3 regions of the Lysinibacillus sp. Y5S-8 genome follow, and region 3 is predicted to be linked to each of the others. Evidence: riboswitches for the same ligand, from Rfam matches in the RefSeq annotation. Region 3 holds a riboswitch; each other region holds the start of a gene.
The links. Region 3 has a riboswitch for S-adenosylmethionine ahead of V6670_RS02265 (MetQ/NlpA family ABC transporter substrate-binding protein). Riboswitches for the same ligand answer to the same signal wherever they lie in the genome.

Region 1 (8,435 bases), 760 kb from region 3:
CCTACTTACCGCATAAAAGAAGATATTCTACAAGACCCACGTGAAATTGTAAAAACAATAGCGGATGTTTTAAATATTCCTGATAAAGCAAAGGAAATCGTTGATAAATATGAGCAACGTGTATCCGATTTAAAAGCAAAATTAGATGAATCAATTGGAGACGAAACAGTTGCTGTTGTACGTCTAAATACAGCAGATCAAACATTAGCATTATTCGGTATCAAAAATCGCTATACTGGTTATATCTACACAGAAACTGGCTTAACACCGCATCCGTTAGCACGTGATATGACAGAGTTCCAAGAGGTCTTATCAGAAGAGGCTATTCCAGAGCTAGATGCGGATCATATCATCCTTTTCCCTTCAAATGGCACTTGGGATTCGGAAGAAAATCAAGAAGCGATTAAATGGTTAGATAGTACACTATGGAAAACAGTACCTGCTGTTAAAAATGGGCATGTCTATATTGCAGATCGAACATATTGGCAGTCTGGAGCTATCACAGCTAACCTGCTGAAATATGATGATCTTGAGAAATGGTTCGTGAAATAATTTTCAAAAGAAAGCTCTTCAGAGAGCTTTCTTTGTGTTGTTCTCCAAATTCAATTATAAAAGGGGGAATCATCAATGGGTAACTTAACACATGTCTATACGTTACAAACTATTTCTTATGTGATTCAATCAACGAACAAGCAACAGTTTAATAGTGATTTCTATACACTTTTCATCGTAATGAGTGGCAGCGGAAAGCTAGAAATAGATCATAACACCATTCATCTTAGTGAAGAAAAGTGCATATCGATTCCTCCTAATAACACGGTTAGTATACACATTCAAAACGAGCACCTTTGTTTTTATCAATTACAGTTCAACATTGTCCATCTTAGCAATAAACAGACTACTAGCCCTTTTAAGCGTGTCAAAGAGCAACGTCTCCTCCCCTTTTCGCAATGTCGTAGACTGTTAGAAGCCATTTATCAGAACCGTCTAGCGGAGGATGAGCACACCATCTTTGAGCAGCATGTACACTTTCAAGAGCTGATGTTATTGCTCTTACATCAAACAATACCCAAGCTGGTGCAAAAAAATGATCGTCAATCAGTTGAGCAATCCATTAACTATTTGCATAAACATTTTGAAAAAGAGTGGACTGTCGAGCAGTTGGCAGAGCTAGCTGATGTTCCAAGATGGAATTATACCCGTATGTTCAAAGAGATTACAGGGCAAATCCCTCTTCACTATTTAAATAATATTCGCATTGAAAAAGCCAAGCAATTATTAATGACAACAAATGATCGGGTATTTGAAATTAGTCAGTCTATCGGATTTAATAATGAGTATTATTTCAATCGTCGTTTTAAAGAACATGTCGGCATCTCTCCAGGACAATACCGAAGAAACCAAAGCAGCAATCTACGTGTATTTGCACCATTCTTAGAAGATTTCTTTGTCGCCCTTGGGATTACACCAATTGCTCAATTCAGTCATCCAAAATGGGGAAAACAAGACTATTTAGGTCTACAAGAAGTGCCTGATATCGATGTACAAAATGGAGAAATGGATCGACTCCTTCACTATAAACCAACATTAATTATGCTAGATGCAGGTATAGAGCGATGGGAATCCTGTCATCATTTAAATGAAGTAGCTCCCATCTGTCATATCTCACATCCTGGAGAGAACTGGCAGTCTACTTTGTTTAAGATTGCTGATTTAACGGGAAAAACCTCCTTGATGCAAGATGTGATCCTACAATATGAGGATAAGGTACGGCAAGCAAAAGGAATTCTTAGTAAATCCGTTTATGGGCAAAGTGTGGCATTTCTCCGCATTTCAGCTATTGGCATTACTCTATATGCGGGTCCTGAATGTGGCTATACGGGGCCAATTTTATATCGTGACCTAGGTTTAATGCCACATCCACTTGTCTGGAGTATTCCGCACAATCAACGTAAAGCACCACTGACATTTGATCAATTGCTGCAATTAGATGCGGATCATTTATTTATTACTTTTGATAAACAACATTCCATTTACGAGAACGAGGAGCGTACGATTTTAAAAACTTCTATGTGGAAAAATCTAGCTGCAGTCAAAACCAACTGTGTATATGAAGTGGATTTTTTAACATGGATGAATTACGGTATACTGTCTCATAGTAAAAAAATTGATGATGTCTTACATGTTCTCGGCTAAAAGAGGAAGCTCACTTTGGCTTCCTTTTTAAATGATTAGGACAGACATTGCACTGCAAAATAACACCTAAAGACGTCTAGCTACATAAGATAAGATATCAGCTATAGGATAGGAGGAATTACATTGTATTACAATCCTTATCCGTACTTTGTTCATCCTTATCATTACCCAACGTCGCCACTTGCCCAGCAGCTTGCCGTTAGACCTATTCCTCAACATTTAGCAATGCCGAACACTAACCCCTTTCCACCTGTCGACACACATAAATTAAAAATTTCAGCTACACGGATAAAGGCGATAATGCAACAGGCTCAATTGCTTACGGATAAAATTGATAGCTCCCAACAATTTGCACATGATCTAATGAATGCTGCACAGCTTTCAAATAAAACAGAGGTTGATAAATTAATCACATCAACAGGCATTACGATGAAATTTGATGCAAATTATACACCAGACAATTTCAGAATACGTCTTATGGATAATGGTTGTTGTGGCATAACCATAAATTTAAGTTGGTAAAAAAATTTACCCTTATATCTCTATCGAACTTGTAAACTATAAAATTCTATGCTAAAGTGTTTTTATTATTATTTCTGAAAATTCTTATATCACTTTTCTTATCGAGAGAGACGGAGGGATTGGCCCGATGAAGTCTCAGCAACCAGCTCAACAGTATGGTGCTAATTCCAATTGGCAAAATTTTAAGCCTTAAAGATGAGAAGAAGAACTACCGTTGCTTATTTTGGAGTCCTCTTCTAAGGGGACTCTTTTTTATTTTCTACTAATTTTAACAGAAAGCAGTGAAATCAATGTCAAACCAACTTTTACAAGCATTACAATTATTAAAATCAAAACAATGGGTTGATTTAACACATACATTCGGCCCTAATTCCCCACATTTTTTTATGTTTGAAGATGCTAAATTTGAAACATTATTCTCTCATGATGACGGGTTCTTCGCACAACAATTCACGTTCCCAGGACAATATGGCACACATATCGACCCACCCATTCATTTTGTGCGAGACTCCCGCTATCTAGAAGAATTAGAACTAAAAGAACTAGTTCTTCCTCTTGTCGTCATTGATAAATCACGAGAAGCTGCTAGCAATCATGACTTCTCGCTAAGTGTGCAAGATATTTTTGATTTTGAAGCACAACATGGAGTAATTGAAGCAGGTACCTTTGTAGCGCTACGTACGGATTGGAGTAAGCGCTGGCCAGATAAAGAGGCATTTAGTAACCAAGATATGGATGGACATAACCATATACCAGGCTGGGGCTTAGAGGCTTTACAATTTTTATTGAAGGAACGTCAAATAAGTGCACTTGGCCATGAAACATTTGATACTGATTCAGCCGCTGATTTTCACAAAAATGGTAAGCTAGATGGCGAATACTTCGTGCTTGAACAAAACATCTATCAAATTGAGTTGATGACTAACTTGGACAAGCTACCTGCGAAGGGGGCAATTATCTTCAATATCGTCCCTAAGCCTGAAAAGGCATCTGGATTCCCTGTACGCTCATTTGCTATTTTGCCATAACACAAAGGTCTGTACGATTCATGTGTTGAATCATACAGACCTTTATTTTCGTATATTTCTTTTTTTGAATAGATAGTAAACGATGAGCATTACGAGGCCAAACAATAGGATGAGATAAATACTATAATGGGATAAATAATAACCAACAAACCGCCACTTCTCCCCAAGCATCCTCCCTAACGTTATAAATGTGAAAGTCCAGATAAATGCCCCTGTATAGGCAAAAAAAGCAAACTTTCTATATGGATAATTATTAATTGCCGCAATATAGGCTGTCAGATGCCGTACACCAGGTATAAAATAGCCTATTAATAATAAAGTTGGCCCAATTTTAGTAAACAGTTGTTTTGTAAAATCAATTTTTTGCTCCGTAATATGAATTTTGGGTCCATATTTCTGCAATAATGGTAAGCCAAAACGATAGCCGATATAGTAGCTTAAGGTAATACCGCCAACTGCACCAATCATTGCACTTACTAAAGCGGGAATGTGTTCAAGGCTTTCTATATAAACACTGTAGCCAACATATGTTAGAAAGACTTCATCAGGAAGTGGCAACCCAACAACGCCTCCAATTAGGATCACGATAATACCCAAATACCCGTAATGTTCAATTAGAGATTGCACATGATGTGCCATATAACATCCCACCCAAAATTTATTAAAACTCATTGATTAACAAGTTCCTTCAATATATCTAAGAGAACCTGAAGCATCGACTTTAAGACCTTCAGCAGCTTTATATCATTTGAAACTGCCGTAAAGCAAAGTCAATACCACCTTCAGTGGAACTCTTTGTAACAAAATTCGCAACCGCTTTTAGAGCTGCGCTACCATTTCCCATAGCAATACCTAGTCCTACATGCTCTAACATATCAATATCATTATTCCCATCTCCAAAAGCAATAGCATTCTCAGGACCAATGTTAAAATGGTCTAGTACCGCTTTAACAGCTATAGATTTGGCAACATCCTGCTGTAATACATTCACAATATAAGGATGCCATCGCTGCCAAAATATATGCGGAAATTGGCTAGCATATCTTTTTTCAGCCTCCTCATCTGCATATAGACACATGAGAAAAACTTCTTCATCCACAATTTTTTCATTCACAACCGGAAAATCTCGTAAAGATAGAGTTGCCTGCATCGCATTGAAAGCAGCTGGATGCTGGATGCCATTCATCGATAGTTGCTCTGTAAAAAATGTGAGGCTATGCTGCTGTTCACGAGCAAAAGCTTGTACATTTTGAACAATATCTTTAGCAATAGGTGTTTTATGTATGATTAAATCCTTGTGTTTCACATATGCCCCATTTGCTGTTATAAAGGTTTCAATTCCCAGCGCTTGTATCTCCTGACACATCGATAAAGGTCTTCCTGTAGCTGCTCAAGGTGAATTCCTCTCTCCTGCAAAAGTTGAATGGCCTGCTTTGTGCTTTCTTCCACACAGCCATCCTCGTAATTAATCAGTGTTCCATCCACATCAAAAAATATGATATTATAATTCATCTTAAGCCCCTTTATAAAACAGTACTTTAGAATCACAAACATTTAATTCATTCCTTATACTCAATGAAAAGTATGAAAGTATTTTGACAAACTTTCAGCAAACTCTATAACTTACATTAACAGCACCGATAAATACTATTACAAGCATAGATTTAATGACAATTAACTATAAAATAGATGAATATTTTTATTTTAATAATTCTAAAGGAGTATACCAAAGAACACAGAATTGTTAAAATAAAAGATATCCACTTAAACACATTGAACGATAAGCATTTACGTATAAATAGAGCAAAAGAAACAAAATTTTAGAGCCTGCAAAGGAGTTGATTCTTATGGCATTTAACATTTACTACTATGAAAGTAGTGTAGATTGTAAATTTTGCAAAAAGCATTTTACAACTTATAAAGTACGCCCTAATCGATATAAAATCATCGAGGAGCAAACAGATTTCATGCCTGTTTATGATGGCTTAAATCCTTTGCTGTATGAGGTTGCTGTTTGTCCCCATTGCGGCTATGCCTACCATAAGTCTATGACACGGACATATGGACCTTTCATGCAGCTCATTGATGAAATTTACATTAAAGAGCTCCAGAAGCCGATGGATATTTGTCAGGAACGTACAATCGATGATGCCATTGTCAGTTTTAAGCTTGCTTATTTGGTATCACGTGCTTCCATGGAGGAATCCCTTTTAATGGCGAATTTCGCCTTGAAAATTGCTTGGCTTTATCGTTTAAAAACCGATGAGGAATCCGAAAAGCGTTACCTTTTTGCAGCTAGAGACTTTTATAGTAAATCCTTTGCATCCAATCAGGAGGGTGGAGAAAGAATCCAGTTTTTACATGCTGAATTAAGCCTTCGACTCGGTGATATTGTAGAAGCTAAAAAAGGATTCTCACGCTTAATTGCCGATCGAAATGTATCACCAAAATATCGAAAGCTTGCGCGTAATCGTTGGGAAAATTATAAATATGACGAACAACCTATAACAGTTAATGAAATCATTAATTGATTTGACGAGGAGAGGACTAGTTATGTTGCTATTCCATAAAAGAATTGATGTGAGAGAAGAGGATATATTTTCAGAGTTACATCATTTTTTATTAAGAAAAAATAATCGCTACTTAACAAACGATGAGATAGTCGCTTTAACAGGAGTGTCACCCGAGCTCCTCTATAAATGGGTAAAAGCAGGAAAGTTAAAAAAATCCATTTTCCCTAATTTAGGAGCACCTTGTGAACGTTGTGGACAAATTACACAAGCTAAAATTTGTGTGAGCTGCTCCTCCTCCATTGTTGGTACATTAAAGCAAGAAGAAAAAGATCGTGCATGGTTCAATCAAATTCAACGTAACCATGTTAGAGCAAGCACCTATCACTATAAATAATGATAAACATCTCTACTTTACAAACAGGGATGTTTTTTGCCAATATAGTCAAATTTAAACAAAATTTAAACAAACTCTTCCTAAGCTTTAAACTTCGCTCCTTATAATAAGTATCAATATAAGGAGAAGGGCTGATTATTAATGAAAAAAGATAGGAAACGTAAGGTTTTATTAAGTATTGCACTGACAAGTTTAATGGCACTAAACGGAGTAACTAGTGTCTCTGCGGCGGTCACTGCAAATGAAGAACAGCTCAATATTGAACTTAATTCAACAGTCAAACAGGTTAGGTCTTCTAATGAAACGTTATTAGATTGGAAAAAATGGGTGAACGATCATGCCTATAGCCTATCCTCCATTCAACCTGAAACATTTAATGGACAAAAAATTCCATCTAGTGAATTTGAGGATTTAGAGATGCTAAAGCCATTATTACATGATAAGCGCATTGTCTTTTTAGGAGAGAGCTCTCATGGTGTTGCACAATTTAATCTAGCTAAAACACGTTTAATACAATTTTTACATCAAGAAATGGGCTATAATGTTCTCGCTTTTGAAAGTGGTATGGGGAATGTGATGAACGCCCAAGGAAAAATTGACAAACAAGCGGCACTACAAACAATGAAGGATGGTATTTTCGGTGTATGGTGGACAAATGAAACCCTTCCTCTGTTTGAATACGCCAAAACAACTTATACAACAAAGCAACCCCTTGTTCTCACGGGCTTTGATATTCAACAGCAAGGGGCATTTACGAATGGAGATTGGCTGCACAATCCTCAATTAGCTCAACAATTCAGTGAAGCAGAGAAACAACTCGCTGAATGGAGCTCAGGAAAAGATTTAAAGGGCTATCAAAAAGAAAAGGCAACAATTATAAATGTGTATAAACAAGTAAAGGCACAAGTACAGTTAAAAGAAAAAGAGTTGCATGCAGCATATCCAAATGAACCCCACATTGTGAAACTGATGGAGCGTACTTTAGCAGATCGTATTCGTTTAGCAAATGAATATGTTGAACTAACTATTCAGGCCAATATTGACCTTGAACAAAATAATATAGAGTCATTTTTACAAACAATGGAATGGCGAGATCAGGCAATGGGTGAAAACTTACTTTGGTTAGCTGAAAAGGTTTATCCAACAGAAAAGTTTATCGTGTGGGCACATAATGACCATATTCGTAAAGCACAATCGGATGTAATGGGTTCCCCTTATCCAGTCAAATTAATGGGCGAACGTTTACCAGACATCTACAAGAAATATAGCTACGTACTAGGTCTATACATGGGAAGTGGCGAGACAGCAAATAATATGGGTGAACCGATGGCTGTTTTACCACCTATCAAGGGATCTATTGAGGATATTCTGTCTACAAAAAATAAACCATATACATTCATCGATATGCGCAATCGTCAAAATGAACGAGGCAACTCATGGATGTTTGAGCCTCGCATAGGCTATAGCTGGGGCGTCATGCAGGAAAGCTTTGTTCCACGCGATCAATACGATGGTATTCTCTTGATCGATAAAGTAAGTAAACCGAATTATGTAAAATAACCTCTCTTATAAAACAATCGCAAACTAGATTCCCTAGTTTGCGATTACTTTATGTATCCATGGATATCGTATCCCATTCTTCGTCTTGATACCCAATCATCCAAAATAAGCCTCTGCGCCTTTCCATCACAACACTTTCATTTAACGCTAAAGGAGCTGTCTGTCCATTAATTCGACTATCTACACAAGCCCAATGCAATCTATAAATTTTATCAGCCTCGT
Region 2 (8,435 bases), 1.6 Mb from region 3:
GAAAAAACAGCGAATCTGATTAATCGTGCCCATGATTATGCAACCTATGTGGAAGGCGTTGAAAAATTGCGCAAGCACGGCATACGTGTTTGCTCACATATCATTAATGGCCTGCCTCTTGAAGACTATGACATGATGATGGAAACTGCTCAAGCAGTAGCACAGCTAGATGTCCAAGGCATAAAAATCCACTTATTACATCTACTAAAAGGTACGCCAATGGTGAAGCAATATGAAAAAGGCATGTTAGAATTTTTAGATCAGGATGTCTATACAAAACTAGTGGCAGATCAATTAGAACTTCTCCCACCTGAAATGGTCATTCATCGTATTACCGGCGATGGACCGATTGATTTAATGATTGGACCGATGTGGAGCGTCAATAAATGGGAAGTATTGAATGGCATTGATGCCGAGCTTGAACGTCGTGGCAGCTGGCAAGGGAAGTTTTATAAGGCTGAGGTTACAAAATGAAACTACAACGTGTTTTACAATATGCACAGCAGCTTTTAAAGGACAGTATAGATGAGGGAGATACGGTCGTCGATGCTACTGCTGGAAACGGTCATGATACATTGTTTCTAGCACAGCTTGTGGGGGATAATGGACAAGTTTATGCCTTTGATGTTCAAAAAGAAGCAGTTGATGCAACACTCCTTCGTCTTTTAGATCACGGTTTAGAGCATCGTGCACTGGTCCTTAATAAAGGGCATGAAGACGTAGCACAGTATGTATACAAGCCTGTAGCTGCAGCCATTTTCAACCTTGGCTATTTACCTGGCAGCAATCATGACATTATTACAAAGCCCGCTACAACGACACAAGCTATTGAGGATTTACTAAAGCTTTTGAAGGTTGGCGGCCTAATCGTTCTTGTTATTTATCATGGTCATCCTGGTGGTAAGGAAGAACGAGATACGGTCATGGACTATGTTAGTAGGCTTCCACAAAAACATGTACATGTCTTAAAATACGAGTTTCTCAATCAACAAAATGATCCACCTTTCGTTATTGCGTTAGAGAAAATGAAAGAATTTCCTATTTAATACATGCAAAAGGCTATCTACTAGATTAATAGAAACTAGTAGATAGCCTTCGTCATTTACTATTTATTTTTACGTTGCTCATTATAATCAACCCAGAAATCTGCACCCTTAATACCTAGTTTACGAGGATCAAAGACAGGGTCTTTCCCCTCTTTTTTCTGTTTCTCGTAATCTTTTAATGCTACGATAGCTGGTTTCATAATAATTAAAATAGCAAGAACGTTAATCCAAACCATTAGTCCAAGACCCACATCTCCCATTGCCCAAGCTAGGTCAGACGTACGGACTGTACCATAAAATGCAGCAACTAAAATGGCAATTTTCGCAATCCAAATGAAAATCTTCTCCGTGCTACCTCTGAATAAATAGGCGACATTCGTTTCAGCAATATAGTAATAGGCCATAATTGTTGTAAAGGCAAAGAAGAATAACGCGATTGCTACGAATGGAGCTCCAAAACCAGGTAATGATGAATCAACTGCATATTGTGTATAAGCAGCACCTGCTTCAATACTTTTCGCAAATGTCATTTGCTCATCGCCTGCTAATCCGCCACTATTGAATTTCCCAATATGGATAAATGGATCTGCTCCTTCAGCGGCCTTTTCATCATGTACATTGTACATACCTGTAAATAAAATCATAAATGCAGTAGCAGAACAAATTAATAATGTATCAATGTAGACAGACGCTGCTTGTACTATCCCTTGTTTAGCAGGATGTGATACTTCCGCAGCAGCAGCAGGGTGCGCCCCTGTTCCTTGACCAGCTTCATTGGAATAGATGCCACGCTTCACTCCCCAAGCTATCGCAGAACCAATGATACCACCAAAAATCTCTTGTGCACCAAAGGCACTTGAGAAAATTAAAGCAAAGACTGCAGGTACCTCAGAAATATTCATAGCAATAATGATAATAGCCATAATAATGTATGCTAATGCCATGAACGGTACAATGATTTGGGCAGCATTCGCGATAGATTTAACTCCCCCAATAATAATAGCACCTAACAACACTACAATAATCAGTCCTGTAATCCATGTATCCAGACCAAAAGCGTTTTCAACAGCTCCTGCAATGGCGTTAGACTGCACACCTGGCATTAAAATTAACATTGCAATCAACGCAGCTATAGCAAAAATAACTGCAAACCATTTTTGACCCATTCCCTTTTCTATGTAAAAGGCTGGTCCACCACGATATTCCGTATCTTTTTCTTCTTTATAGATTTGTGCTAATGTTGACTCTACATACGCGGTAGCCGCACCAATGAAAGCGATTGCCCACATCCAAAAGACAGCACCAGGTCCCCCCATTCCAATTGCAGTTGCAGTACCAGCAATATTACCAGTACCTACACGGCCTGATAATGCAATCGACATTGCTTGGAAAGATGAAATCCCCTTTTCCGATTTCTCCCCTTTAAACATTAAAACAAACATGTCTTTAATGTGTCTTACTTGCAGAAACCTTGTGATGATTGAGAAAAAAAGTCCAATCAATAAAATACCATAAATAAACCACGGTCCCCATAAAATACCATTCAACTTACCAACGATTACCTCCATTTTACCCCTCCAATTTGAAAATACCATACTTTAAGTCATTATAGTATTACACTTTTCTGAAAATTACAACATTATATTTAAGTAACAATATTTAAGTAAGTCTTCTAGTAAATGGAAGGGATAAAACCTATTTAATGATATAACCGATTCTTCGAAGAGCATTATTAATAAAATCACGAATATACATAAAAATCTCTTCTCGTTCTACTTCGTGAAATAAATTGTGATAGCAATTTGCCCATTCTTTAAATTGAAACTCTGTAAACTCTTGTTGATGGAGCCAATTTCGAGTTTGTCGTATTTCCGTAATTTTATCTTTCTCAGCTGTCATAATGAGCATAGGCATATTCGGAAATTCACCTTTTGGAAGCATCACTAAATTTTTCATCATCTGCTGAAGCTCTCGATACCATTTCACTGAAACGACTGACATGAATGGTACCTCATCTTTCATTTCGTCCTTACCTTCAACATTGCGTGTAAGGTTCTCATATGAAATATTGTGAGTCATTTTAACATTTGCAGTCAATGCACTTAGACTCGTTAAAGCATTTGATAATTTACCTGGTAAAAGCTTTAATTGCAGCCAAGGTGATGTCAAAATAATCCCTGCACATTCATATTGCTTCTTTTGCATTGTGTGAAGAACTAACGTTGCTCCAAGCCCATGTCCTATTACAAAAGTTGGTAAATTATATGAAAAAGCATTCTCAATCAGATTTCTTGTATATTTATTGTACAATTTGAAGTCCTCATCATGGACACGAGCAAACCTTGCATTCACGCCATGATTAGGTAAATCTCCCATGACTATGTGGAAGCCTTCCAATCTTAATTTCTCTATCAGCCATGCATACCATCGGTGATTTTCATATGCACCATGAACTATAGCAATCACAGCCTTTGCTTGTCCTTCAGCTTCCCATTTCCACATTCACATAGTCCTCCTAAAAAATAATTACACATTGATTATATCGAAATAAATAGCTCATTTTAATTTTATATTTCCATAAAGTTGCGTATTTGATACGATAATACTACATTATAGAAAGAATTGAGGCGATTTTCATGATTTATCCATTTAAAGATAAAATGCCAAAGATCGATCCATCTGTCTTCATTGCTGATTACGCAACTGTTACGGGCGACGTAACAATTGGTGCTGAAACAACCATTTGGTTTAATACGGTCATTCGTGGTGATGTTTCCCCAACGATTATTGGAAAACGTGTCAGTATCCAAGATCTTTGTTGCTTACATCAAAGTCCAAAATTTCCGCTAATTATTGAAGATGAGGTAACAGTTGGACACCAAGTCACTTTACATAGCTGTACAATTCGCAAAAATGCTTTAATTGGTATGGGCTCCATTATATTAGACGGGGCAGAGATAGGAGAGGGTGCATTTATTGGGGCAGGAAGCCTAGTACCTCCTGGTAAAGTCATTCCTCCGAATAGTTTAGCATTAGGTCGTCCAGCAAAAGTAGTCCGTGAATTAAATGCAGAAGATAAAGAGGATATGGAACGTATCGTGCGCGAATATGCAGAAAAAGGACAATATTATAAATCCCTTCAGAAGTAAACAACATACACAAAAATTCAATATTAACGAAAAAAATACCTCGCATTTCCGTGTAACTAAAATGTTCACGGATCGTAGCGAGGGATTTTTTGTAAAAACAAAGGGGACAATATTGCCCCTTTCCTTTTTAATACATTAGAATAATTTTCTAATGTCTTCATTACTTTAGCTCAATAGTTTATAGATGTGCCTTTTCTCGTAGAGCATCTGCTTTATCGATTTGTTCCCATGGGACATTTAAATCTGTACGACCAAAATGACCATAAGCTGCCGTTTGTTTATAAATCGGACGACGTAAATCTAGCATTTTAATAATACCTGCTGGGCGTAAATCAAATAGCTCACGTACCCACTCTACGATTTCGCTTTCTTTTGCTTTACCTGTACCAAATGTGTCAACCGCAATGGAAACTGGTTGAGCCACACCAATCGCATAGGCAAGTTGTACCTCAGCGCGCTCTGCCAAGCCAGCTGCTACAATGTTTTTTGCTACATAACGTGCCGCATAAGCCGCTGAACGGTCTACCTTTGTTGCATCCTTACCAGAGAATGCGCCACCACCGTGACGTGCATAACCACCGTATGTATCAACAATGATTTTACGTCCTGTTAAGCCAGCGTCCCCTTTAGGTCCACCGATAACAAAACGGCCAGTCGGGTTAATAAAGTATTTCGTGTTTGCATCTAATAATTCACTTGGCACAACGGGTGCAATAACAAATTCTTTCAAATCAGCTTGAATTTGTTCAAGTGTTGCTTCTTCATCATGTTGTGTTGAAATAACAATTGTATCCACTCGCACAGGTACATTATTGTCATCATATTCAATCGTTACTTGTGTTTTTCCATCAGGACGTAAATACGCTAATTCACCTGATTTACGAACTTCTGTTAATCGGCGTGCTAATTTATGTGCTAAGCTGATTGGCAATGGCATTAGTTCAGGTGTTTCATTACATGCATAACCAAACATTAGACCTTGGTCACCAGCACCAATTGCTTCAATATCAGCATCTGTCATAGAGCCTTCACGAGCCTCTAAAGCTTGGTCAACACCTTGTGCAATATCAGGTGATTGTTCGCCAATAGCTACAAGCACCGCTAGGTTTTCAGCATCAAAGCCATATTTACCACGTGTATAGCCAATTTCTGCTACAGTATCACGAACGATACCTTTAATATCAACGTAAGTAGAAGTAGTTATTTCTCCTGCTACTAATACTAATCCTGTTGTGACAGTTGTTTCACACGCTACACGTGCATTTGGATCTTCTGCTAAAATAGCATCTAAAATGGCATCCGAGATTTGGTCACAAATCTTATCTGGATGTCCTTCTGTTACACTCTCTGATGTAAACAGTCGACGGTTTGTCATTTGGTTTTCCTCCTATTACTCTTACAAAAAGTAGTTGTGTATGAATACGGTACTCATTACCCATGTCAAGTCCGCTCCTAAGGATTGAACTCTCAAGCCGTTACTGCTGCTTTTAACACGAGGATTTCGAAAGATCTGTCATTATAATAAGGAAAGAACTACATATACTTACCTTTACATTCTTTTTTAACAATAAAAAAATCCTTTACTCACGTTACTGCACATGAGGAAAGGAATAATGACTTCGTAACCTTTCACTCTTATCGTTCAAGGGATGTTCCCTTGCATCAGGTTGGCACCAACGCATGTTGTGAAATAAAACATGCAGGTTGCCGGGTTTCACAGGGCCTGACCCTCCACCAGCTCGGGATAAGAGTATCCGTTCAATTTCATGTTACTGAAAAGGTTGAACGTTGTCAAATATTTTCTTATGTATTACTGTATAGAAAGGAAGGAACTGATTACACAAAAACTTTTCATACTTGGATGATGATGTAAATAGAAGCAAATTAATCCCTACAACATACCTAGCTACTTGTGGTAACATATGTGTGGCTCAATTTTTGCGCCTAATTACAGTAGGATTGATCGGATTCTACTCGAAAAACATTATTTTTTGTCAGTTTATTGAAAAGTGATAAAAACTCTAAAATAATTTCTTAATTAGTATAGATTATTTAAGCAATTGTGTTATACTATTTTTGAAATTAAGAAAAAATCCCTCTAAATCAAGGGAATACTATAAAAAAGGATGGTATTTAATCGATGAATTCAGTAGAAATTGCAAACGAACTGAAGGAATTATTAAACGGCGGTAACATTAATGTTCAACTTTCAGTACCACAATTAGCAGAAAAAGCTACATCTCGTGGTGAAGCAATGTTAACAGTAGATGGCGCAGTTCGTGCAGAAACTGGCAAATACACTGGTCGTTCACCTAAAGATAAATATACGGTAGAAGAAGAAAGCACAAAAGATCAAATTGACTGGGGTAAAGTCAACCAACCGATTTCTTCTGAAGTGTTCGATAACTTATATGTAAAAGTAATAAAATATTTAAAAGAACGTGACGAGTTATTCGTATTTAAAGGCTTCGCAGGTGCTGACAAAGATTCACAACTAAGCATCCAAGTAATTAATGAATACGCTTGGCACAACCTTTTTGCTCATCAATTATTTATCCGTCCAACTGAAGAAGAATTAGCTTCTCATGTTGCAGACTTCACTGTCATCTCTGCTCCTAACTTTAAAGCAGACCCTGCAGTTGATGGTACTGCTTCTGAAACTTTCATCATTGTATCACTTGAAAAGAAAATGATCTTAATCGGTGGTACTGAATATGCTGGTGAAATGAAAAAATCTATTTTTGGTATCATGAACTACTTATTACCACAGCAAGGTATCCTTTCAATGCACTGTTCAGCAAACGTTGGTGAAGCTGGCGATGTGGCATTATTCTTCGGTCTATCTGGTACTGGTAAAACGACATTATCCGCTGATCCAGATCGTAAGCTAATCGGTGACGATGAACACGGCTGGTCTGATAATGGTGTATTCAACATTGAGGGTGGCTGCTATGCAAAAACAATCAACCTTTCTGCTGAGAAAGAACCAGAAATCTACAATGCAATCCGCTTCGGTTCTGTTTTAGAAAACGTAGCTGTTGATCCAGAAACTCGTATTTGTGACTATGATGATGGTTCATTAACAGAAAATACACGTGTAGCTTATCCAATCCAATACATCGAAAATATTGTTGATCCTTCTGTTGCAGGTCATCCAAAAACAATCATCTTCCTAACAGCTGATGCGTTTGGCGTATTACCTCCAATCAGTAAATTAACAAAAGAGCAAGCAATGTACCACTTCCTAAGCGGTTTCACTTCTAAGCTTGCTGGAACTGAACGTGGTGTAACAGAGCCAGAACCAGTATTCTCTACTTGCTTCGGTTCTCCATTCCTTCCACTTCCAGCAACAGTGTACGCAGAAATGTTAGGTCAAAAAATTGACGAGCATGGTGCACAAGTATTCCTAGTGAACACTGGTTGGACTGGTGGCGAATATGGTACAGGTAGCCGTATGAAGCTGTCTTACACACGCACAATGGTACGTGCAGCAATCGACGGAAAATTAACAAATGTTGAAACGACACAAGATGCTGTCTTCGGTTTACACATTCCAACAGCAGTTGAAGGTGTACCGTCAGAAGTGTTAAATCCTCGTGAAGCATGGGCAGATAAAGCTGCATATGATGCAAAAGCTGCTGAACTTGCAGGCTTATTCAACGAAAACTTCAAGAAATTCTCAAACGTTTCTGATGCCATTACTACACTTGGTGGCCCATTAAAATAACGACTAGACACAAGAATCAAAGGGAACGAATTCATTCGTTCTCTTTTTCTTTACCTTGAAGGTAGCTAGTATTAGGGAGATACATATGACAAAAAAATATAAAATACTATTTTCTATTCTTATAATGTTGTTGGCTTTATTTGTTGGCGCTGGTTTTTTTGCGGGAAATTACTTTTATAATCTGGCATTAAATCCTGACACTGATAAAACAGCAGTGCTAGATGCACCTCATAATGTAATAGCTGTCAATCCTCAGGAAGCTAAAGAGAAAGAAACAACTGAGCAATGGTTTAATAAGCAATATGAAGATGCTTCGCTTCAATCCTATGATTCGCTAAAGCTCCATGCTTACTCCATCCAAAATGATCATCCCACTGACAAATGGGCTATCATCTTTCACGGCTATTCAAGCGAAGGCGCACAAATGACAAAGTATGCTAAACATTTTTATGATATGGGCTATCATGTACTTATTCCAGATGCGAGAGGCCATGGTAAAAGTGAAGGAGATTA
Region 3 (8,435 bases):
CAAGCTTTTTTGTGACACCTGGTCGATAGTTTTCCACTAGGACATCAACAGATTGGATAAGCTCTTTAAATAAAGCTAATCCCTCTGGCGTTTTTAAATTAATACAAACCCCTTTCTTATTGCGATTGACCATCATATACATATGGCTTTCTTCATTTATAAAAGGACCCATTGTACGGGTATCGTCTCCATTTGGATACTTCTCAATTTTGATAACCTCTGCACCCATATCTGCTAAGACCATCGTGCAATAAGGACCAGCTAATACTTGCGATAAATCAACAACTCTTAATCCTTGTAATGCTTGTTTCATTTAACCTCAGTCCCATCATGTTTGACTAATGTGATGTTGCGTAATCCTTTGACAGAGGTCGCACCTGCTAAAGCGATGGAAACCTTTAATTCATCATAAAGATTGGTCATCACCTTTTCGACGCCCTGTTGTCCTTCAAGGGCTAGCCCATAGACGAAAGGGCGTCCGATTGCAACGGCATCCGCTCCTAAAGCAAGTGCTTTTAAAGCATCCATGCCACGATAGACACCACTATCTAAAATAATAGGAATTTGTCCATTCACAACTTTCGCAATAGCAGGAAGTGCATCAAGTGAACCAATAACACCATCTAATTGACGGCCACCGTGGTTTGATACAATAATGCCATCAATACCATTGTCGATAGCTAGCTTCGCATCTTCAGGATGTAAAATTCCCTTCAATAGTATAGGAAGGTTTGTACGCTTTTTTAATTCTCGAACATGCTCCCAATTAAGTGTTGGGTGGAAGACATTTTGCAAGACACCTTGTACGTAGGACTCGAATGAATCATCAGGTAAAGTGGCTGTAAAAACGGGATCATTCATATAATTGCCTCGTGCATAGCCTAGCTTCAATGGTGAAAATTGATTGCGGACATCTTCTTCACGCCAACCAAGCATTACTGTATCGACAGTTAAAACAATCGCTTCAAATCCGGCTGCCTCCGCTCGTGCCACCATACTAAAAGCGATTTCTTCATTAGTAGACCAATATAATTGAAACCATTTTGTTGCAGAAGGAGCAGCTTGAGCAACTTCTTCAAGTGCATAAGTGGAAACGGTGCTTTGAATATAGGGCATGTTTAAATGCTTGGCAGCACGTACTACAGCAAGCTCACCTTCATCATGAACCATTCCGTTCATGCCGACGGGAGCAAAGAGCAATGGAGTTGGGTATGCTTTACCAAACAAATTAATCGATGTTTGAACATTTGAAACATCATTTAAAAAGCGAGGAACTATAGAATACTTTTCGAAAGCTGCACGATTATTGCGCAGTGTTTGTTCACCACCAGCACCTGAACGGATATAGCCAAAAGGTCCAGCTTCGATTTTTTCCGCTACGGCCCTTTCTAAATCTGCAAAGCAAATGGGGAAGGGGGCTTGTGCAGTAATATTTTTTAAGAGTAGATCACCATCAGTTATGTTTGTCATCGTTACTACCTCACTTATTTATTGAAAATAGGCTTTCTTTTGTTTAAGAAGGCTTGAATACCTTCGTTATAATCATCTGAACTAAATGAATTAAGAACGATCTGTGCCAGCTCATCGCTTTCTTCGTTTTCACCATCTACAATTGCTTGGATCATTTTTTTTATGCCTGCGTTTGCAATGGATGATTTACTTAATAGATGTTCAGCAAAATGCAGCGTGGCACTTTCAATATCCTCTGGCTCATGTAAGGCTGTGATTAAACCAATGTTTTTTCCATCTTGTGCCGTAAAAATGTTGGCTGTGTATAAAATCTCTTTCGCCTTGGCAACACCAACAAGATTGATGAGACGCTTTGTACTTTCAAGATTATAGACAATACCAATATTCGCCGCTGTGATGCCAAGCTTACTCTTTGGTGTCGCTATTCTAAAATCACATGCGTTGGCTAGTTCTAAGCCACCACCAATGGCTAAGCCCTGAATCATAGCAATTGTCGGCTGAGGAAATTTATAGAGGGTATCAATCGCCTTTAGAGCCAAATCATTATAGGCTTTGGCATTGTCCGCGGCATAACGAATATCTAAAAACTCGCTAATATCGGCACCAGATGAAAAGGCTACTTCATTAACGCCACGGACAATTAATAGCTTAATAGAAGAATCTACACGTAACTGCTCAAGTTGCTCTATTATGTTCTGAAACATCGCCTTTGATAAGGAGTTCCGTTTATCAGGTCGGTTTAACACTAACGTTGCAATATAACCATTTTTCTCTACATAAATTTCAGTTGTCATTGTCATTCTCCTCTTAATCCTTTTTCAATTTCGCAGCGAAGCGGTTGCCGATGGATTGAATGCTTTGCACAAGAATGATTAAGATAAAGACAGTTGCATACATAACATCGACCTCATAGCGTAAATGACCATAACGATAGGCGAGGTCACCCAATCCTCCAGCACCAACCATTCCTGCCATAGCCGTAGCACCGATTAAACCAATTGTGGCAATTGTTAAGCCTAAAATAATAGATGGACGAGCTTCACGTAATAGCACATGCCAAATAATATGGCGACGTTTAATACCCATGGCTGTGTAGGCTTCTACCACTCCCGAATCCACCTCTAATAGCGCAGATTCCATCAGTCGAGCAATATAAGGAGCTGTATAGACAACTAGCGGAACGATAACACCTTTAACCCCAATTGTTGTGCCGACGATCAGCTTAGTAAAAGGTAGGATGAAGAATAATAAAATGATGAATGGAACAGAGCGTATAATATTGATGACTAAATTAAAAAATTGATATAAAAATTTATTGTCAAAGGATTGACCTGGTCGTGTTAATACGATTAATAGCCCCAATGGAATCCCAATGAGAATGGAAAACAACAAAGAAATTCCGACCATTTGAAATGTTTCGATAATTGATTTGCCAATTACATCTGACCAATCTGTAATGAAGCTTTGAATACTACTCATTGAATTCGCCTCCTAATTCTTCCACCGCGACGCCATTTTCCGTAAAATATGTGAGTGCCTTTTGGACAATGTGAAGCTCTCCATGTAAATGCACCACAATGTTCCCAACAATGCCGTTTTTTAATTCAATAATATTTGCCGTTAAAATATTTGGTTGTACATCATACACTTTCGTAACTTCTGCTAGTAATGGCTTACCAGTACTTTCACCTAGGAAGGTTAAACGAATGACACTGCCTGAAACATTTAACTGCTCGATCAGGGAAGGGGATAAATTACGTTGTGAAATCGTATTTAAAAACTTTCTCGTTGTAGGATGCTTCGGTTTAGCAAAAAGTTCAATAGCTGTACCAAATTCCACCACTTTCCCTGATTCAAGAACAGAAACCTCATCACATATTTTCTGAATGACATTCATCTCATGTGTAATCAGCAGGATCGTAATGCCTAATTCACGGTTGATTTTTAATAACAATTCAAGAATGGCTTCGGTTGTTTCAGGGTCGAGTGCACTTGTTGCTTCGTCACTAAGTAAAACCTCTGGCTCCTGTGCCAAGGCACGTGCAATAGCAACACGTTGCTTTTGCCCACCTGAAAGTTGGTTAGGGTAGCTGTCTAGTTTGTCTGTTAATCCAACAATTTCAGCATATTTAGCCACACGGTTTTTTACCTCTTTCTCGTTATAGCCAAGTAGCTTTAAAGGAACAGCAATATTATTGTAAACGGTTGCCGTTTTTAATAGATTAAAATGTTGGAAAATCATCCCGATTTTTTGGCGTGTTTGCCGTAATTCATGAAGAGAAAGGGCAGTAATGTCCACATTGTCGATTAACACTTTTCCAGCTGTAGGTCGCTCTAGTAGATTGACGCAACGAATGAGTGTACTTTTACCTGCACCACTATAGCCAATCACACCATGAATTTGTCCTTTTTTTACATGGAGATTGATTCCATCTACAGCCTTAATGATGTCTTTTTTCGTCTTATATTCTTTTGAGATATTTTGTAATTGAATCATCCGATTGATTGCTCCTTTCTCAAGCTCCTAAAAAGCAAGAATCTGCTCGTTTTCCATAGAGGAATTTCGGCAGATTCTTCAGCTACTAGAAGCTTCCTGAATGTATTACCAGCTAGGGATTACTGAACCTTTGAATTCTTCTTCAATGAATTGACGTACTTCATCAGATTGGTAAGCCTCAACGAACTTTTTAATTGTTGGGTCATTTTCATTTTCTGCACGTACCACAATATAGTTCACATATGGAGAGTCAGTAGATTCTAAAAGAATAGCGTCATCTTTAGGATTAATGCCAGCTTCCAATGCGAAGTTTGTATTAATAGCTGCTACATCTACTTCACTAAGCTGCTTAGGAATTTGAGCTGCCTCTAATTCGATGAATTTTAAATTCTTTTTGTTTTCTTCTACATCACGGATAGAGGCTGTTAAATCTGCCCCATCTTTTAATTTTATATAGCCTGCTTCTTGTAAAACAAAGAGGGCACGAGCACCATTTGTTGGGTCATTTGGTAAACCAAACGTTGCACCATCCGGAATGTCATCAAAGGATTTATATTTTTCAGAGTAAATACCCATTGGATTTAAAATTGTTTTGCCTACTGGTACTAAATCTGTATCATGATCTTTATTAAACGTATCGAGGAAAGGCTCGTGTTGATAGCTATTCGCATCAAGATCACCTTCAGATAAGGATGTATTAGGTAAAACATAATCAGAAAATGATTTAAGCTCTACTTCTAGCCCATTTTCTTTGGCTACTTTCGCTGCAACTTCTGCGATTTGTTCGTGTGGACCAGACGTGACACCTACGACGATTTTATTTTCATTAATTGCTTCAGCTTGACCTTTACTCTCTTCTTTAGAGCCACAACCTGCTAGAGCTGCTGCTAATGTAAGACTTGCTAAACCTACTAAAAATTTATTTTTCTTTTTCATGAAAACTACCTCCAAGATTGTTTTTATCGGTTTTTGAAAATAAAAAAACTCTCTTACAAACTAAGAGAGGCTCATGAAAAAATGTCCTCTCTTATCTATCAAACGATAATCGTTTGCAGGATTTAGCACCTTCCTTCTAAAAGGAGGTTGCCGAGCTTCATAGGGCCAGTCCCTCAGCTACTCTTGATAAGAGATTTATCATATTTTTTTGTAATTCCGATAGAACTAATATAATTTATAGGTTATAGTAAGTCAATAAATATTTTTTAAATCTTTTATATTATTATAATATTTTGGCATGAAAGAGGGATAGCAATGTCTGTAAGAGTTAATTATGGTATAGGTTCATTTGGCAAGGTTGTGAGTGCCCGACTGCTAATGGGTACAGACATTATTGAAGGAATAGAGGCACTTTGTGAGGAGAACCAGATTGAGTCAGCAACAATTGTTAGCTGTATAGGTAGCCTTCAAAAAAGTAGCTTTGTTTATTTAGTACCTGATGAAACATCTCAGATTAACGTAAGTTTTAGCGATGTCATTAAAAAAGAGGGACCACTCGAATTGATCCAAGGCTCTGGCGTAGTATGTAAGCGCGATGGGGGATATGAAACACATTTCCATGGTTCTATGAGTGATCAATGGGGCGTTGTGTCAGGGGGGCATTTTATGAAGGGGGGGAACCCTGTTATTACGGCTGACATAGTGCTAGCTGAGGTTCAAGGCATCCAGCACTTTCGAAAATTTGATGAAGAAACAGGCCATGTTCAATTTTATCCATTAGAACACGGTTTACAGCAGCCAAGGAAGATTGAAAAATAGCGAAAATGTACTAACTTTTTCTTTTCACTGAGTTGAATGTTCCTTCCTGAATTAAAAAATGTTAGACCGAGCTTATAATCGGTCTAACATTTTTACTTTTGTCCCAGCCTCATGGCATGGTTAAAGGTTGAATAATTGTAATTGTTCGATTCTATGGATTGCTTCACGTAAGCGTTCCTCGCTAACAAGTAAACCAACACGGATATAGCCTTCGCCATATCGGCCGAAACCATTGCCTGCTGCTACAGCGATATCAGCCTTTTCCAATAATAAATCGGCAAACTGCTCGCTAGTATAGCCTGATGGTACAGGGAGCCATGCGAAGAAGGAGCCTTTTGGAGCCGTTACATGCCAACCAATTCTTTGAGCTTCTTCAATGAGTACATTGCGGCGACCTTCATAGGTAGCTCGCAGTTCATCCACACATTCTTGGGAAGCTGTAAGTGCCGCTGCTGCTGCTTGTTGAATAGCAGGGAATTGACTACAAAACAGATGATCCTGAATCAGATTAATGGCAGCAATAATGTCGGCATTACCGACAGCGAAGCCTATACGCCAGCCTGCCATATTATAAGTTTTGGAGAGTGTGTACATTTCAATTCCTACTTCTTTTGCCCCCTCAGCTTGTAGGAAGCTAATAGGTTTATTACCGTCAAATCCTATTGCCCCATAAGCAAAATCATGTGATACGATAATATTGTGTTCCTTCGCAAAGCGAACGGTCTCTTCAAAAAACGCAAGTGTTGCTGTACCACCTGTAGGGTTGTTCGGGTAATTTAGGTAAAGTAGCTTCGCCTTCTCTTTCACTTCATCAGGTAATGCATGATAATTAGGTAAGAAATCATTTGCAGCTAAAAGTGGCATCACTTCAAAATGGACATCACCTAATACGACACCTGATAAGTAATCTGGATAGCCAGGGTCTGGTAAGAGCATCGTATCACCTGGATTTAATACGGCTAAAGGTAGCTCAACGAGACCAATTTTTGTCCCGCCAAGAATCGCTACCTCTGTGTCAGGATTTAGATTCACATTATATTCACGTTTATAATAGTCGGCAGCTGCTTGACGTAATTCAGCGATACCGCGAAATGGTGAATATTTGTGATTTTGTGGATTTTCAGCCGCCTCCTGTAATGCTTGAATGATATGAGGGGGCGTTGGTTGATCGGGATTTCCTTGACCAAGATTAATGACATCGCGACCTTCTTCTAAGGCATTATTTACTTTTTGAACTAACGCTGCAAAAAATTGAGTGGGTAGTTGCTGTAGTTTTTTAGAGAATTCCATGCATGATCACCCTTTTCAGAATATAATAATTATTATTGAAGAATATGAAGCAAATAGTATTACTTTTTTTAATAATTGTCTAGAGGAGGAATGGATATGAAAATCGGTTGTATTCAATTAAATGTTGGCTTTGGCAAAGTAGAAGAAAATTTTGCACGAGCTGAGGACAAGATTCGAGAAGTGGCAAAAAAAGGAGCAGAAATCATTGTGTTGCCTGAAATGTGGAATACAGGCTATGCGTTAGAGAAGCTGCCTGAACTAGCGGATGTCGATGGTGAACGTACGAAATCCTTCTTGGCTGAATTAGCACAGGAACTTGGTGTACATATTGTAGGTGGTTCTGTTTCAACGAAGAAAGGCGACAAATTTTATAATACGATGTATACATTTGATTGCAATGGAGAACTTGTAGGGGAATATAGCAAAGCACATCTTTTCCGTTTAATGGATGAGCATCTCTACTTAGAAGCAGGGGATGAAATGAATCGATTTGCTCTAGGAGATATTGAAGCTGCTGGGGTCATTTGTTATGATATTCGTTTCCCAGAATGGTTACGTGCACACGCATTACAAGGAGCAAAGGTATTATTTGTACCAGCCCAATGGCCAACACCAAGGATTGATCATTGGAAAACATTGCTGCAAGCTCGTGCGATTGAGAACCAATGTTTTGTAATAGCAGTTAATCGCATTTCAAAAAAGGTAGAAAACTTTAATGGCCAATCGATGATCATACAGCCTTGGGGAGAAGTACTTTGGATCGGTGCAGAGGATGAAGAAGTAGCGGTGATTGATGTAGATTTTTCTATTGTCGATGAAGTACGTGGAAGAATTCCAGTTTATGACGACCGCAGACCAGGACTATATCATGATGTTGTCGTGAAAGGCTAATAGAGGGGCACGCTCAAGATGGAGTAATCTTTTGAGCGTGCCATCTTTTTTCTAGCCCTTATCCTCAATCAATGAATTTGCCAATAGCATAAATTCTAATGTAATGCGGTTATGCCCTTTCATGAAATTTTCACCTAGTAAACCTTCAAGCTTTCTTAAGCGGTGATAGAGTGTTTGACGAACAATAAATAATTGGTTGGCTGTTTGCTGCTTGGAGCCATTTGTTTGTAAATAAACCTGTAATGTTTCAAGAAGCTTGCTATTGTATTTTTTATCGTACTCAATAACGGGCTGTAAATAATCGTAAATCACTTCCTGTAAATTCACTTGCATTTGTAATTTATAGATTAAATGATATAAATGCAAATCATCATAGAAGAAAGAGGACGTTTGCACTTTGCGGCAAATATATAAAGTTTCTAAAGCAGTTTGATAGCTTTTAGGAATTTCTTCTACATCGCAAACAACCTTTCCAACGGCTATTTGAAAACCTTGTGCTTGCTGCTTTTTATAAAAGTCGGTATTGGGCAGT

Region 1: linked by a shared signal. The riboswitch ahead of V6670_RS21460 (cyclase family protein) and the one ahead of V6670_RS02265 (MetQ/NlpA family ABC transporter substrate-binding protein) in region 3 are both predicted to bind S-adenosylmethionine.
Region 2: linked by a shared signal. The riboswitch ahead of metK (methionine adenosyltransferase) and the one ahead of V6670_RS02265 (MetQ/NlpA family ABC transporter substrate-binding protein) in region 3 are both predicted to bind S-adenosylmethionine.

What each region holds. Positions count from the first base shown of each region.
Region 1 is NZ_CP145889.1:4,381,238-4,389,672, forward strand. It holds gene V6670_RS21445 (ABC transporter substrate-binding protein) at 1-552, shown strand, start outside; gene V6670_RS21450 (helix-turn-helix domain-containing protein) at 628-2,196, shown strand; gene V6670_RS21455 (hypothetical protein) at 2,320-2,718, shown strand; SAM riboswitch class I at 2,814-2,920, shown strand; gene V6670_RS21460 (cyclase family protein) at 3,009-3,746, shown strand; gene V6670_RS21465 (DedA family protein) at 3,789-4,385, opposite strand; partial or broken gene V6670_RS21470 (Cof-type HAD-IIB family hydrolase) at 4,486-5,258, opposite strand; gene V6670_RS21475 (DUF2225 domain-containing protein) at 5,594-6,277, shown strand; gene V6670_RS21480 (hypothetical protein) at 6,261-6,653, shown strand; gene V6670_RS21485 (erythromycin esterase family protein) at 6,795-8,213, shown strand; gene V6670_RS21490 (DUF4272 domain-containing protein) at 8,263-8,435, opposite strand, start outside.
Region 2 is NZ_CP145889.1:3,583,140-3,591,574, forward strand. It holds gene V6670_RS17320 (TIGR01212 family radical SAM protein) at 1-474, shown strand, start outside; gene V6670_RS17325 (class I SAM-dependent methyltransferase) at 471-1,046, shown strand; gene V6670_RS17330 (alanine/glycine:cation symporter family protein) at 1,106-2,614, opposite strand; gene V6670_RS17335 (alpha/beta hydrolase) at 2,742-3,548, opposite strand; gene V6670_RS17340 (gamma carbonic anhydrase family protein) at 3,683-4,195, shown strand; gene metK (methionine adenosyltransferase) at 4,374-5,570, opposite strand; SAM riboswitch class I at 5,828-5,946, opposite strand; gene pckA (phosphoenolpyruvate carboxykinase (ATP)) at 6,336-7,922, shown strand; gene V6670_RS17355 (alpha/beta hydrolase) at 8,008-8,435, shown strand, end outside.
Region 3 is NZ_CP145889.1:472,278-480,712, forward strand. It holds gene V6670_RS02240 (CoA transferase) at 1-313, opposite strand, end outside; gene V6670_RS02245 (alpha-hydroxy acid oxidase) at 310-1,470, opposite strand; gene V6670_RS02250 (enoyl-CoA hydratase-related protein) at 1,485-2,264, opposite strand; gene V6670_RS02255 (methionine ABC transporter permease) at 2,278-2,949, opposite strand; gene V6670_RS02260 (ATP-binding cassette domain-containing protein) at 2,942-3,967, opposite strand; gene V6670_RS02265 (MetQ/NlpA family ABC transporter substrate-binding protein) at 4,073-4,903, opposite strand; SAM riboswitch class I at 4,992-5,096, opposite strand; gene V6670_RS02270 (PPC domain-containing DNA-binding protein) at 5,219-5,722, shown strand; gene V6670_RS02275 (pyridoxal phosphate-dependent aminotransferase) at 5,843-7,012, opposite strand; gene V6670_RS02280 (carbon-nitrogen family hydrolase) at 7,109-7,903, shown strand; gene V6670_RS02285 (PucR family transcriptional regulator ligand-binding domain-containing protein) at 7,955-8,435, opposite strand, start outside.